One region of the Variovorax sp. P4_D9 genome, then DNA from elsewhere that is predicted to be linked to it. Evidence: predicted binding sites of a transcription regulator. Region 1 holds the regulator's gene; each other region holds the start of a gene.

Region 1 (4,421 bases):
GTCAAGAACCTCGCCAACTACGTGCTGAGCCTGTCGGGCAGCCCGCACGACTCGGTGCGCGCCGGACTCGGCAAGAGCAAGTTCACGGTCTGCGCGGCCTGCCACGGCATCGGCGGCGTCGGCAACCCTGCGGTGGGTGCTCCGAACCTGGCCGACAAGATCTGGCTGCACGGCTACGGGCAGGAGGCGATCATCGCGATGATCAATGGCGGCAAGACCAACCAGATGCCGGCGCAGCAGGGTCGCCTGACCGAGGCACAGATCCATGTGCTGACCGCCTACGTCTGGGGCCTGTCCAACAAGTCGGCCGCCGCAGGGCAATGAAGGCGATGGCCTGAGGTCCCCATGAGCGATTCCCTGCCCGGACCGACGCCGCCGCCGCGCACCGTGATTCCGATCGCGCCGGTCGAGGAGGGCGTCGGCCTCTACGCGGCCCACAAGAAGATCTATCCGCGCAGCGTCAGCGGCTATTTCGCTCGCTGGCGCTGGGCGTTGGTGTTCGCGACGCAGCTGGTGTTCTACGGACTGCCGTGGCTGGAGTGGGGCCAGCGCCAGGCCGTGCTGTTCGACCTCGGCGCGCGGCGCTTCTTCCTGTTCGGACTGGTGCTCTATCCGCAGGACCTGATCTACCTGACCGGGCTGCTGGTGATCTCGGCCCTTTCGCTGTTCCTGTTCACCGCGGTGGCGGGCCGCCTGTGGTGCGGCTATGCCTGCCCGCAGACCGTCTACACCGAGATCTTCATGTGGGTCGAGGAGAAGATCGAAGGCAGCCGCATAGCGCGGATGCGACTCGACAGCGGCGACTTCTCGACCGAGAAGCTGGTCAAGAAGTGGTTCAAGCATGTGGTCTGGATCTCGATCGGGCTCTGGACCGGCTTCACCTTCGTCGGCTACTTCACGCCGATCCGCGAACTGGCCATGGAGTTCCTGCAGACCCGCATGGGCTCCTGGGAAATCTTCTGGGTCTTGTTCTACGGCTTTGCGACCTACGGCAACGCCGGCTTCATGCGCGAGCAGGTGTGCAAGTACATGTGCCCCTATGCGCGCTTCCAGAGCGCGATGTTCGACCGAGACACGCTGATCGTCAGCTATGACGCCGCGCGCGGAGAGCCGCGCGGCGTGCCGGCCAAGGCGCGGGCAGCCGCGGCGCCGGCGCTCGGCCACTGCATCGACTGCAAGCTGTGCGTGCAGGTCTGCCCGACGGGGATCGATATCCGCCAGGGCCTGCAGTTCGAATGCATCGGCTGCGGCCTCTGCGTGGACGCCTGCAACATCGTCATGGACAAGATGGAGACCCCGCGCGGCCTGATCCGCTATGCCACCCAGAACAGCATGGCCGGACGCTGGACGCCGCAGCAGGTGCTGCGCCGCGTGCTGCGGCCGCGGGTGCTGATCTACACCACGATATTGGGCGTGCTGTGCATCGGCCTGCTCGCCAGCCTGGTGACGCGCACGCCGCTCAAGGTCGACGTCGTGCGCGATCGCGCGTCGCTGGCGCGCATCGTCGAGGGCGGCCAACTCGAGAATGTCTATCGCCTGCAGATCATGAATGCCACCGAGCAGGTGCAGCGCTACCGGATCGAGGCAAGCGGCCTCGAAGGGCTGCACGTGTCCTCGGAATCCGTGGTCGAGGTCGCGCCGGCGCAGTCGCGCTGGGTGGCGGTCCGGCTGCAGCTGCCCTACGGCGCGGCACCGGCCGGCTCGCACAAGGTGCACTTCGATGTCCGAGCGGAAGGCGGCCTGGGCAGCGTGTCCGAGAAGGCCGTGTTCCTGGTCCCGCGATGAACCCCCTGGTGTCCAAGGAGACGATGATGACCGACGAGAACGACGCGATCCGCCCCTGTCCGCCCTGGTACCGCTTTCCGCTGGTGTGGATGGTGATCGGCGGGCCGGGCGTGGTGGTGATCGCGAGCTTCACCACGCTGTGGCTGGCCCTGCGCACGCCCGATCCGGTGGTCGACGAGAACTACTACCGCAAGGGCGTGGAAATCAACCGCACGCTGCCCGACAAGAAGCTGATGCCGGCGGTGGCCGGTCGAAACCACGCGTTGACGCCGAGCGCCGACATCCCGGCCCCGAGGCGCTGAGGCCATGCAGGCGCAGCGCTGGATGTGGATTCTCTGGCCGGCCTTCCTGCTGGCTTGCGCACTCGAGGTGCTGGTGTTCGCGCTGGTCGACCCGGGCGACCTGCACTGGCGCGGCGAGGCGCTCGGGGCCTCGCGGCAGGCCGTCTACACGGTCGGGTTCTTCACCTTCTGGCTGCTGGCCATGGGGTCGGGCGCGCTGACGCTGATGTTGACCCGCTCGGCGCGCGAAATCAACTACCCGGCGGATTGACGATGTGCCGGAGCGCCTCGGGGTCGAGGATGCGCACATTGCGCTGCTCGACCTCGACGATGCCGTCGGCCGCGAATCTCGACAGTGTCCGGCTGACGGTCTCGAGCTTGAGCCCGAGATAGCTGCCGATCTCTTCGCGGGTCATGCGCAGCACCAGCTCGGAGCGCGAGAAGCCGCGCGCATGCAGCCGCTGCACCAGGTTCAGCAGGAAGGCCGCCAGCCGCTCCTCGGCCCGCATGCTGCCGAGCAGCAGCATCACGCCGTGCTCGCGGACGATCTCGCGGCTCATGATCTGGTGCACGTGGCGCTGCAGCGCCGTGACTTCGCGCGACAGCTCCTCGATGCGGTCGAAGGGCATCACGCAGACCTCGGAATCCTCCAGCGCCACGGCGTCGCAGGTGTGCTGGTCGTTGACGATGCCGTCGAGCCCGATGATCTCGCCCGCCATCTGGAAACCCGTGACCTGGTCGCGCCCGTCCTCGCTGGTGACCCGGGTCTTGAAGACGCCGGTGCGGATCGCATAGAGCGAGGTGAAGGGCTCGCCGTTGCGGAACAGGGTCTCGCGCCGCTTGACCTTGCGCCGCGTGGCGACGATATCGTCGATGCGCTGCAGTTCGCCGGGCGCCAGGCCCACCGGCATGCAGAGTTCGCGCAGATTGCAGTTGGAACAGGCGACCTTGATATTTTCTGGTTTCATTGATGCAGTCGAGGTCATGGGGGGATTGTCCGATGGGCAGTGGGCCGGATGCTTGACCCAGGTCAATGATTGCGGGTCGCGACAGCGGCATAGTGACACACCAAAGCCCTTGCCGTCGCCCGCGATGCTCCTTGCCTCCGCTCCCGTTCTTACGCCGTCCCTCCCGGCGCCCACGCCGGCCGTGCTGAATCAATTCGACGTCCCGGGGCCGCGCTACACCTCCTATCCGACCGCGGACCGCTTTGTCGACGCCTTCACGGCCGAGGACTATGCGCAGTCGCTCGAGCAGCGCGGTGGGGCTGGTGCCAGCGCCCGGGCGCTGTCGCTCTACGTGCACATCCCGTTCTGCGAGTCGCTCTGCTACTACTGCGCTTGCAACAAGATCGTGACCAAGCACAAGAGCAAGGGCGGCGAGTACCTGGACTACCTGGCCCGCGAGATCTCGCTGCAGGTCGAGAAGCTCGGCCGCGGTGCGGTCGTGCGCCAACTCCACCTCGGCGGCGGCACGCCCACCTTCCTCGACGATGCCTCCCTGCGGCAGCTCATGGCCATGCTGCGCGACGCCTTCACGCTGACGCCCGACGGCGAACATTCGATCGAGATCGACCCGCGCACCGTCGACCGCGAGCGCCTCGTGACGCTGGCCGCGCTGGGCTTCAACCGGCTCAGCTTCGGGGTCCAGGACTTCGACCCCGACGTCCAGAAGGCGGTGCACCGGATCCAACCCGCCGAGCAGGTGTTCGACCTGATGGCCACCGCCCGAGGACTGGGATTCGATTCGGTCAACGTCGACCTGATCTACGGATTGCCGCGCCAGAGCGCCGCCTCCTTCGACCGCACGCTGGCGCAGGTCTGCGCCCTGCGGCCCGATCGCATTGCGCTCTACGCCTACGCCCACCTGCCCGAGCGCTTCAAGGCCCAGCGCCGCATCGCCACCGAGACCCTGCCCGACGCGGCGACCAAGGTCGAGATGCTGTCGCGCTCGATCGCCGCGCTGACCGCGGCCGGCTATGTCTACATCGGCATGGACCATTTCGCACTGCCCGACGATGCCCTGGCTGTGGCCAAGCGGCAGGGCCGGCTGCACCGCAACTTCCAGGGCTACAGCACACAGCCGGATTGCGACCTGGTGGCCCTGGGCGTATCGGCGATCGGCCGTATCGGCGCCACCTACAGCCAGAACGCCAAGACGCTCGAGGAGTACTACGACCTGCTCGACCAGGGCCGGCTGCCGGTGGTGCGCGGCCTGGCGCTGACGCGCGACGACGTGCTGCGGCGCGCGGTGATCATGGCGATCATGTGCCAGGGTCGGGTCGACTTCGAAACCGTCGGCGCGGCGCACCTGGTCGAATTCGCGCAGCTCTTCGCCGCCGAGCTGCAGGCGCTC
Region 2 (4,421 bases), on a different contig from region 1:
GCTGAAGTTCGTGCCCAACGGCGACAAGCTCGAGATGCGGGTCAAGGGCGTGTCGGTGTTCCCGGGCTACCTCGATGCGCCGCGCGAGAGTGCCGAGGCCTTCGACGGTGAGGGCTATTACCGCATCGGCGATGCCGGCCTGCTCGCAGACGCCGACCGGCCCGAACGCGGCGTGATCTTCCAGGGCCGCGTCGCCGAGGATTTCAAGCTCAGCAGCGGCACCTGGGTCTCGGTCGGCACGCTGCGCGTCCAGTTGGTGTCGCGACTGGCGCCGCTGGTGCAGGACATCGTGCTGACCGGCCACGACCGCGACGAGATCGGCATGCTGGTCTTCGCCAGCCCACAGGCCGCGGCGCAACCACCGGAGCTGTTGCATGCCGCATTGCGTCGCGTGATGCGCGAATTGCGCGATGCCGGCGCCGGCTCCTCGCAATGCCCGATGCGCGCGCTGGTGCTCGCCGAGCAGCCGGACATCGACGCCGGAGAGATCACCGACAAGGGCTACATCAACCAGCGCGCGGTGCTGACGCGGCGCGCCGCCGAGGTCGGGCGGCTGCATGCCGGCGCGCACGACCCCGAGGTGATCCGGCCCGACTGACCCCCCAGTCGATGGGGATGGCGCATCGGCCGCTGGCTAGAATCGATTCGATCGCCAATGAAGGAGTCGATGTGAGAACGTGCCTGGTGTTGTTCGCCTGGGTGGGCTGCCAAGCCGCCCAAGCCGAAACCCAATGGTTCACCGTCACGGGCAATCCCGGCGATCCCTCGGTGGACACGGTCCAGGTCGACCCGGTGGCCACCCGGGTCGAGGGCCAGCGCAAGACCATGAAGCTGCGCGTGAGCCGCGCCTCCCCGCGCGTCAATTGGGAACAGCTGCCCTATCGCTCCTACGAGGCGCGGGTGGTGTTCGACTGCCGCGCCAGGAAAGGCAGCTACATGCACGCGACCTACTATCCGGTGCCGCTGTGGGCCGGCGAGCCGCACAACGTGACCGACTATGCCAGCAATCCGCGGCCGGTGCTGTTCCGCGACATGGAACCCAATCCGACCGACCGCATCGTGCGCGCGGCCTGTCGGACCGTGGCCGGATAGGCCTGCTGCTCAGACCAGCGGCTCGAGCACCATGAGCCCCGCCGCCGTGTTCGAGATCGGGATGTGGTAGTTGCTGTGCACCGCGCGCACCTTCTCGGGCAAGGCGCCGCGCGCGACCATCCAGTTGAGCAGCTCCACGCCCTGGGTGCCTGCGAGCTGCACCAGTTCGACCGTCGAGAAGCGGGTGGCCCACGCCGGGTCGGAGCGCATGCTCTCCATGAACCGCAGGTCGAAGTCCTTGTTGATGAAACCGGCACGCTCGCCATCGAGCTGGTGCGACAGCCCGCCCGTGCCCATCACGACCACGCGCTCGTCGCCGGGCCACGCGGCCACTGCGCGCGCGATCGCCTGGCCCAGCCGCAAGCAGCGGGCCGCGGACGGCAGCGGCGCCTGCACCGTGTTGACGCACACCGGCAGCACGCGCACGGGCCATTTCATGTCGGGCCAGCACAGCGCCATCGGCAGCATGGACGCGTGGTCGAGCAGCATCTCCTGGCAAGTGGTGAGGTCGAAGTCCTCGGCGACCAGCGATTCGATCAGGCGCCATGACAGGACCGGGTCGCCCTTCAGCGGCGGCAGGCTCGGAATGCCCCAGCCTTCGTCCGCGTTGCGATACTCCGGGGCCGCCCCGATCGCGAAGGTCGGCATCTTGTCGAGGAAGAAGTTCAGCCCGTGGTCGTTCGAGATCAGCACGACGACGTCGGGCCGGACCTTCGCGAGCCAGTCGCGCACCGGCGGGAATCCGTCGAAGAACGGCTTCCAGTAGGGGTCGTGCTGCAGGCCCTTGTCGATCGCTCGGCCGATCGCCGGCACGTGGGAGGTGGTGATGCCACCAACGATTCTTGCCATGGCTCAACCCCTCGCGGCCAGCAGCCTGGCCTTGAATTCGTCTTTGGTCATGCCGGTCTGCTGGGCCCCGATGTCCTGCATGTCGAGACCGAAGATGCCGGCGAACTTGGCGAGGTAGTAGGCGTTGCCGCCGGCCTCGATCAGCTGCATCACGTTGCGATTGCGGATCGCTTCGCGCTGCTCGGGGTTAAGCCCGTACGCCGCGCAGTAAGCGTCTTCGTCCGCGACGAAGGCGGCCCGGTTCGCGGCCTGGTTGAATGAATAGCACATCTTGTTGAGCGCATAGCCCTTGCGGGCCTGCTCGCCGTCGAAGATGGTGGTGCCCGGTATGGGCTGCCTTGGATTGGGTGTTGGCAAGAGAGTCTCCTGGGTCGTTGTGCGTAGCGCCTTGATCCGAATCAACTTTCGCGCGACATGTCGTTGCCGGCGCGATGGGTTCAGTATCAACTCGGGGGCATCGCCCGATCAACGCACGGATACTCATTCCAGCCATGAGCCGATTCGATCATTTGGACCTCGACGGCCACTTGCTGCAACTGCTGCTGGCGGTGCTCGAAGAAGGGTCGGTCACGCGCGCGGCGCAGCGCCTGGGCGTCACCCAATCCGCCGTCAGCCATCTGCTCGACAAGCTCCGCGCCATCGTCGGCGACCCTCTGTTCGTGAAGTCAGGCCGCGGCATCGTGGCCACGGCGCATGCGCACTCGCTGGCATCGCKCGCGCGCGTGATGCTCGACGAGCTGCACAGCTTCAGCCATGCCGCCGGCTTCGATCCGGCCGAGCTCGCCGCCACGCTGACGATTGCCGCCAACGACCTGCAGCGAGACCTGCTGCTGCCCGCGCTGCTGCGGCATGTCCGGCGACAGGCGCCGGGCTTCGCGCTGCGCGTGATTTCTTCCGGCGCGCCAACCGCCGAGATGCTGCGCGACGAACACTGCCAGCTCGTGATCACGCCGCGCCCGCCGTGCGCCAGCGATGTTGTGCAGAAGCGCCTGTTCGAGGACCAGTACCGGGTTTTCTACGATGCCAGCCAGCGAGAGCCGCCGCAGACCCAGGACGACTATCTGGCCGCCGACCACGTGACGGTGCTGTACGAGCCTCGGCGTCGGCTCGACATCGATGAGGTGCTGGCCGAACGCGGGATGCAGCGGCGCTTCGTTGCCCAGCTGCCGAGCTTCGCGGGCATCGGCCCTTTCCTGCGGGGCGGCGTATCGATCGCCACGCTGCCCAGCCTGCTGCGCGTCCACCTGCTGCGCGACCTCGACATGGCGCCGGTGCCCGTGACCTGTCCGTCGATGCCGATGTACATGGTCTGGCACCTGCGCCACCAGACTGATCCGATCCATCGCTGGCTGCGCGGGCAACTCGAGACGGTGGTGGGGCCGGCGCTGGCCGGCGCGGCCTCGGACTGCGGCTAGCGGCCGGCCCGCGACCCTGGCGGGAAGTCGGCGAACATCCGGTCCAGCGTGCGCTGCACCGACGCATCGAGCCGCGCCGGATCGTCTGGCAACACACCCTCCACGCTGGCACGCCAGATCGCCCGCCGGCTCCTGGCGTCGAACATGTCGACCACCAGCGTGCCGGCCCGGTAGGGGTTGGTCGACATCGTCACGCTCGACGGCACCGGGCCGAAGCCGAGCCATGTGAGGTCGTGGCCGATGCCACTGTAGAAGGTGTTGTAGGTCTGGCCGTCGCGCGTGGTCACATGGGCCGCGACATGCACATCGCCCTCGGCGACCCGCTTCCAGCCGCGCGCCTGCAGCCGTGCATCGATGCCCTGGATGATGGGCTGCGGCAACAGCGACGATTCACCGCTGGGTTCTGCGATCCAGCTGTAGCTGCGGTAGCCGGAGAAATCGGCCTTGGCATCGAAATCGGTCTTGACGGTCACTGGGCTCGCACAGGCCGCCAGCAGGGTTGCCAGGGCGAGGGCAAGGCTTCGTCGTCCGATCATGGCTTCTCCTGCGGGGCGTGCGTCCGGCGGACGCCTTGCACAGGATGGTAGTACCCGGCCTATGCCGGGCTCACGGCCACGTTCGACAAGTGGCCGTTGGTGCGCGCATAGTGCAGCGCCTGGGTCCGGCTGTTGACGCCGATGCGGCGGTACAGGCGCCACATGTGGACCTTGACCGTGTCCTCGCTGATCTCCAGACGCTCGGCCATCTCGCGATTGCCGAGGCCCTCGGCGATCAGCTGCACCAGTTGCACCTGGCGCGGGGTCAGGCGGGCACTGCTCTCGGCCTCCGCCGGGGGCGCGTCGTCCTTGTCCTCCCCGGTCTTCAGCACGCTCTTGAGCCCCTTGATCAGGCCGGCGGCATCCGAGGCCTTCTCGATATAGATATCGGCGCCGGCCGAAAGGCACAGCGCCTCCATGTCGGCAGCGGGCAGCGCGGAATAGACCGCGATCGGCACTTCGGGGTACTCGCGCCGTGCCGCGTGCACGCCAGCGCAGCCCTTGGCGTCGGGCAGGTTCAGGTCGAGAC
Region 3 (3,870 bases), on a different contig from region 1:
ACTGCACGCTGGGGTCCCATGGCTGATTTGCGACCATCTTCAGTGCCGCGTCGCCCTTCTGGTTCGGATTCGCCTTCGACCACTTGGCGGCATCGGCGACGTCCGCCGGGTAGGTCGAGGCCATCAGCACCTGCGACAACAGTTCGTCCGGGTACAGCGCGATGGGCGCCATCATCTGGTCGAGTTGCTCCCGGGAAAAACTCGGAGGGGACTGCGCGCCCGCCAGCGCAGACAACAATGAGGCGGCGAGCATCACGGCACGCACGAATCGAATGCTCATTGCACGCATGTGCCTCCCGAGATCGGCGCTGAGAAAGAGCCAGCGATCGAAAATTGTCTAACGATCGCTCATGCTCAGTCCAATCCCCAGACCTTGAGGGTGGCCGTCGGTGCATTACCAAGGATCTTGTACTGGACTGTCACCGACGTGAGACGCCCCTTGCGTCCCGGGGCATCCGCCGGAGCGGTCTGTCCCCCTGCCTTCAGGACCCCGACATCCTTCAACGTGTCGTCTTTGCGATTGTCCCAGTTGAGGACGAGCTGCGTGATCTGAACGTCAGCGCCCTCGGCAGAGAGCTTCACCTGCTTGACGTCCTTTTCCCATCGACCCCCTGCGCTCTTGATCGCTGCGCTTGGATCGGTGGACTTGATCGTCTGCTCGCCGAGCACGAACCACTCGTCAGCCGCTGTTGCCGTGCCCACGAAGCCCATGAGGGCGACGGACGCGACAACGAAAGAGGCCATCAAGGTGTGGAGCTTTGTCTTCATAGAGGTTCCCTTCTGATTGCGGTCAATGCCAGGATCGGCGTCCGCCTACCGCAATCCCCGCCAGAGACACYGCGCGGGGGAAAGAGCCAGCGGATGAAAATTGTCTGTCCATCGCCCATGCTCGTGTTGACGTTTGTCAATTCATGCACAGGCGCAACTCGTAAAGATCGGCCGGCTTCAGAGAATTTCGCCTGATCGACTATGGAGCTTTGTCCTGAATTGAGGCCTGTCGTCCGATGGCCGCCTTTTCAGCACGGCGTGACCGCAAGACCCGATTCCCCGCATACTGGTGGCCGCAAGAGGAGCCCCCCGTGGATGTCCGCAACACCGCCGCGCACGCGACACCCATTGCCAAGCCCGTCCCCTGGGGTCTCTACCTCGGCTTTGCCGCGCTGCTGATGGTGCTGGCGCTGCCGACGCCGGAGGGGCTTCCTGTCGCGGGACACCGGGTGCTGGCCATTCTGGCCTTCGCCATCATCGTGTGGATTAGCGAGGCGGTGAGCTACGAGGTCAGCGCGATCATCATCACCTCGCTGATGGCCGTGCTGATCGGAACTGCACCGGTCGCGAATGCGCCGGGCCGCAGCTACGGCACGTCCAAGGCCCTGGAGATGGCGCTCGACGGCTTCTCGAGCACCGCGCTGGCGCTGGTGGGTGCGGCGCTGGCGATCGCGGCCGCCATGACCATTACCGGCCTGGACCGGCGTATCGCGCTGGTCACGCTCTCGAAGATCGGGACGAGCACACGCCGCGTCCTGATCGGCGCCATCGTGGTCACGGTGGTGCTCTCGCTGGTGGTGCCCAGTGCCACCGCGCGCAGCGCCTGCATGGTGCCGATCATGATGGGCGTGATCCTGGCCTTCGGCGTGGAGCGTCGCTCCAACTTTGCCGCCAGCATCATGATCACCGTCGCGCAGGCCACGAGTATCTGGAACGTCGGTATCCAGACAGCTGCCGCGCAGAACCTGCTGACCATCGGCTTCATCGACAAGCTGCTCGACGTGCGCATCACCTGGCTGCAATGGCTGATCGCCGGCGCGCCATGGGCCATCACGATGTCGATCGTCCTGTACTTCACTACGCGCTGGCTGCTGCCGCCTGAGAGCGAGGCGATCAGCGGTGGCAAGGAGGCAGTTGCCAAGGAACTCGCCGCGCTGGGCCCGATGACGAGCGCGCAGAAACGCCTTGCCGTCGTCTCGGCGGCGCTTCTGCTGCTGTGGTCCACGGGCGGACGCCTGCATCCTTTCGACACGGCCACGGTCACCTACGCGGGGCTGGTGGTCCTGATGCTGCCGCGCCTCGGTGTCATGGACTGGAGGTCCATGCAGCAACGCATTCCCTGGGGCACGCTGATCGTGTTCGGGGTCGGCATCAGCCTGGGCACGGCCCTCCTGTCGACCCAGGCCGGCCAATGGCTGGGCGCTTTCGTGGTCAAGCATTCGGGGCTGGCGACGCAGGGGCCGCTCGTGATTTTCGCGATCCTTGCCGCCTTCCTGATCCTGGTCCACCTGGGCTTCGCCAGCGCCACGGCGCTCACTTCCGCCTTTCTACCGATCCTGATCTCCGTGCTGCAGACGCTGCCGGGCGAAATCAACAAGGCCGGGATAGCGATGCTGATGGGCTTCGCGGTGAGTTTTGGCTTTATTCTGCCCATCAACGCGCCGCAGAACATGGTGTGCCTGGGCACCGACACCTTTGACGGGCGGCAGTTCGCCAAGAGCGGCATCGTGCTGACGCTGGCCGGCTACTTGCTGATGCTGCTCTTCGCCGCCACGTACTGGCGCTGGCTAGGCTGGATGTGAGGCGGCGTATCTTTTGTCACGCGCCTGACTGAGCGCGCCAGGAGCACTGTATGGACCGGGCATCTGTACTTTCCGCTATCGGCGACATGCTTGCCGAGGTGGACCGCAAGCAGGACAGCATCCACGTGCAGGAAGCGAGGAGAGCACTCATTCGTGCTCGGCAGTCGGTCGAGGCCAAGCCGGACGGTTCGCCGTGGAACGAGGAGCTTGTAGAAGCGATGACTCAGTTGGTCATGTTCGGGGTTCCCGGATAGGAAGGCTCTCGACGGATGCTGCGGACGCGCGCCGCGGCGATGATTTGCCGAGTCGATGTTGGCCGCTTGTTACAGCTGGTTGACCATTTTGACGACGTGCGTTCGGCGCCCGCACGCATTCTTCGGCGCAATATTCGATGCAGGCGGTAGAAGCGCGAGCACTGGAGAGCGCTCGCATGGGTGGTCACGGGCGCTGGAATTGTGGGCCAGGTGGCAGCCCCCAATAACGGTCGCCCCGTCGGATTCCAAGCTCTCCAGGAGGCTCATGAATGCCAAAGAATCCAGACTCACCATCGCCAAGCCCATTGACCAGCGAGCAATTGCGCCTGATCGATGCATGGTGGCGCGCGTGCAATTATCTCTCGGTCGGGATGATCTATCTCAGGGACAACCCCCTGCTGAAGGAGCCCTTGAAGCTGGAGCACGTGAAGCACCGGCTGCTCGGCCACTGGGGCGCCAGCCCGGCGTTGTCCTTCGTGTGGGCGCATCTCAACCGCGTCATCAAGCGCGACGACCTCAACGTGATCTACATGGCAGGGCCGGGCCACGGCGCCCCGGGCGTGCTCGGGCCCGCCTACCTGGAGGGCAGCTATTCGGAGGTCTATCCGGACAAGAGCGAAGACCTCGAGGGAATGCAGAAGTTCTTCAAGCAGTTCTCCTTCCCCGGCCACATCGGCTCGCACGTCACGCCGGAAACCCCGGGCTCGATCCACGAGGGCGGCGAACTCGGCTACAGCCTCTCGCACGCCTACGGCGCGGCACTGGACAACCCGGACCTCATCGTGGCCTGCGTGGTGGGCGATGGCGAGGCGGAGACCGGACCGCTGGCGACCGCGTGGCATTCCAACAAGTTCATCAATCCGGCGCGAGACGGCGCGGTGCTGCCGATCCTCAACCTCAACGGCTACAAGATCGCCAACCCGACCATCCTCGCGCGCATCAGCCATGAAGAGCTCGAAGCCCTGTTCGTGGGCTATGGCTACAAGCCCTATTTCGTCGAGGGCGGCGAGCCCTCGGAGATGCACCAGAAGATGGCTGCCACGCTC

The links. Region 1 encodes FNR, which switches genes on or off when oxygen is low (the NO sensors DNR and NnrR bind a similar motif). Its sites were predicted from a motif close to TTGATNNNNATCAA; they were not measured.
Region 2: AC1DY5_RS11535 (protocatechuate 4,5-dioxygenase subunit alpha) is a predicted target of FNR. The motif match lies at 2,330-2,343, and genes of this name have one in related genera.
Region 3: AC1DY5_RS35525 (DASS family sodium-coupled anion symporter) is a predicted target of FNR. The motif match lies at 895-908, and genes of this name have one in related genera.

What each region holds. Positions count from the first base shown of each region.
Region 1 covers NZ_JBFUIU010000016.1:15,571-19,991, forward strand. Annotated here, with positions in the region: gene ccoP (cytochrome-c oxidase, cbb3-type subunit III) at 1-324, shown strand, start outside; gene ccoG (cytochrome c oxidase accessory protein CcoG) at 346-1,785, shown strand; gene AC1DY5_RS03440 (FixH family protein) at 1,782-2,087, shown strand; gene AC1DY5_RS03445 (hypothetical protein) at 2,092-2,337, shown strand; gene fnr (fumarate/nitrate reduction transcriptional regulator Fnr) at 2,318-3,034, opposite strand; gene hemN (oxygen-independent coproporphyrinogen III oxidase) at 3,159-4,421, shown strand, end outside.
Region 2 covers NZ_JBFUIU010000078.1:11,982-16,402, forward strand. Annotated here, with positions in the region: gene AC1DY5_RS11520 (feruloyl-CoA synthase) at 1-598, shown strand, start outside; gene AC1DY5_RS11525 (surface-adhesin E family protein) at 670-1,092, shown strand; gene AC1DY5_RS11530 (class III extradiol dioxygenase family protein) at 1,102-1,941, opposite strand; gene AC1DY5_RS11535 (protocatechuate 4,5-dioxygenase subunit alpha) at 1,945-2,298, opposite strand; gene AC1DY5_RS11540 (LysR family transcriptional regulator) at 2,433-3,356, shown strand; gene AC1DY5_RS11545 (DUF4136 domain-containing protein) at 3,353-3,892, opposite strand; gene AC1DY5_RS11550 (LuxR C-terminal-related transcriptional regulator) at 3,952-4,421, opposite strand, start outside.
Region 3 covers NZ_JBFUIU010000470.1:320-4,189, reverse strand. Annotated here, with positions in the region: gene AC1DY5_RS35535 (DUF3300 domain-containing protein) at 1-253, opposite strand, end outside; gene AC1DY5_RS35530 (hypothetical protein) at 355-768, opposite strand; gene AC1DY5_RS35525 (DASS family sodium-coupled anion symporter) at 1,005-2,570, shown strand; gene AC1DY5_RS35520 (hypothetical protein) at 2,621-2,824, shown strand; partial or broken gene AC1DY5_RS35515 (phosphoketolase family protein) at 3,094-3,870, shown strand, end outside.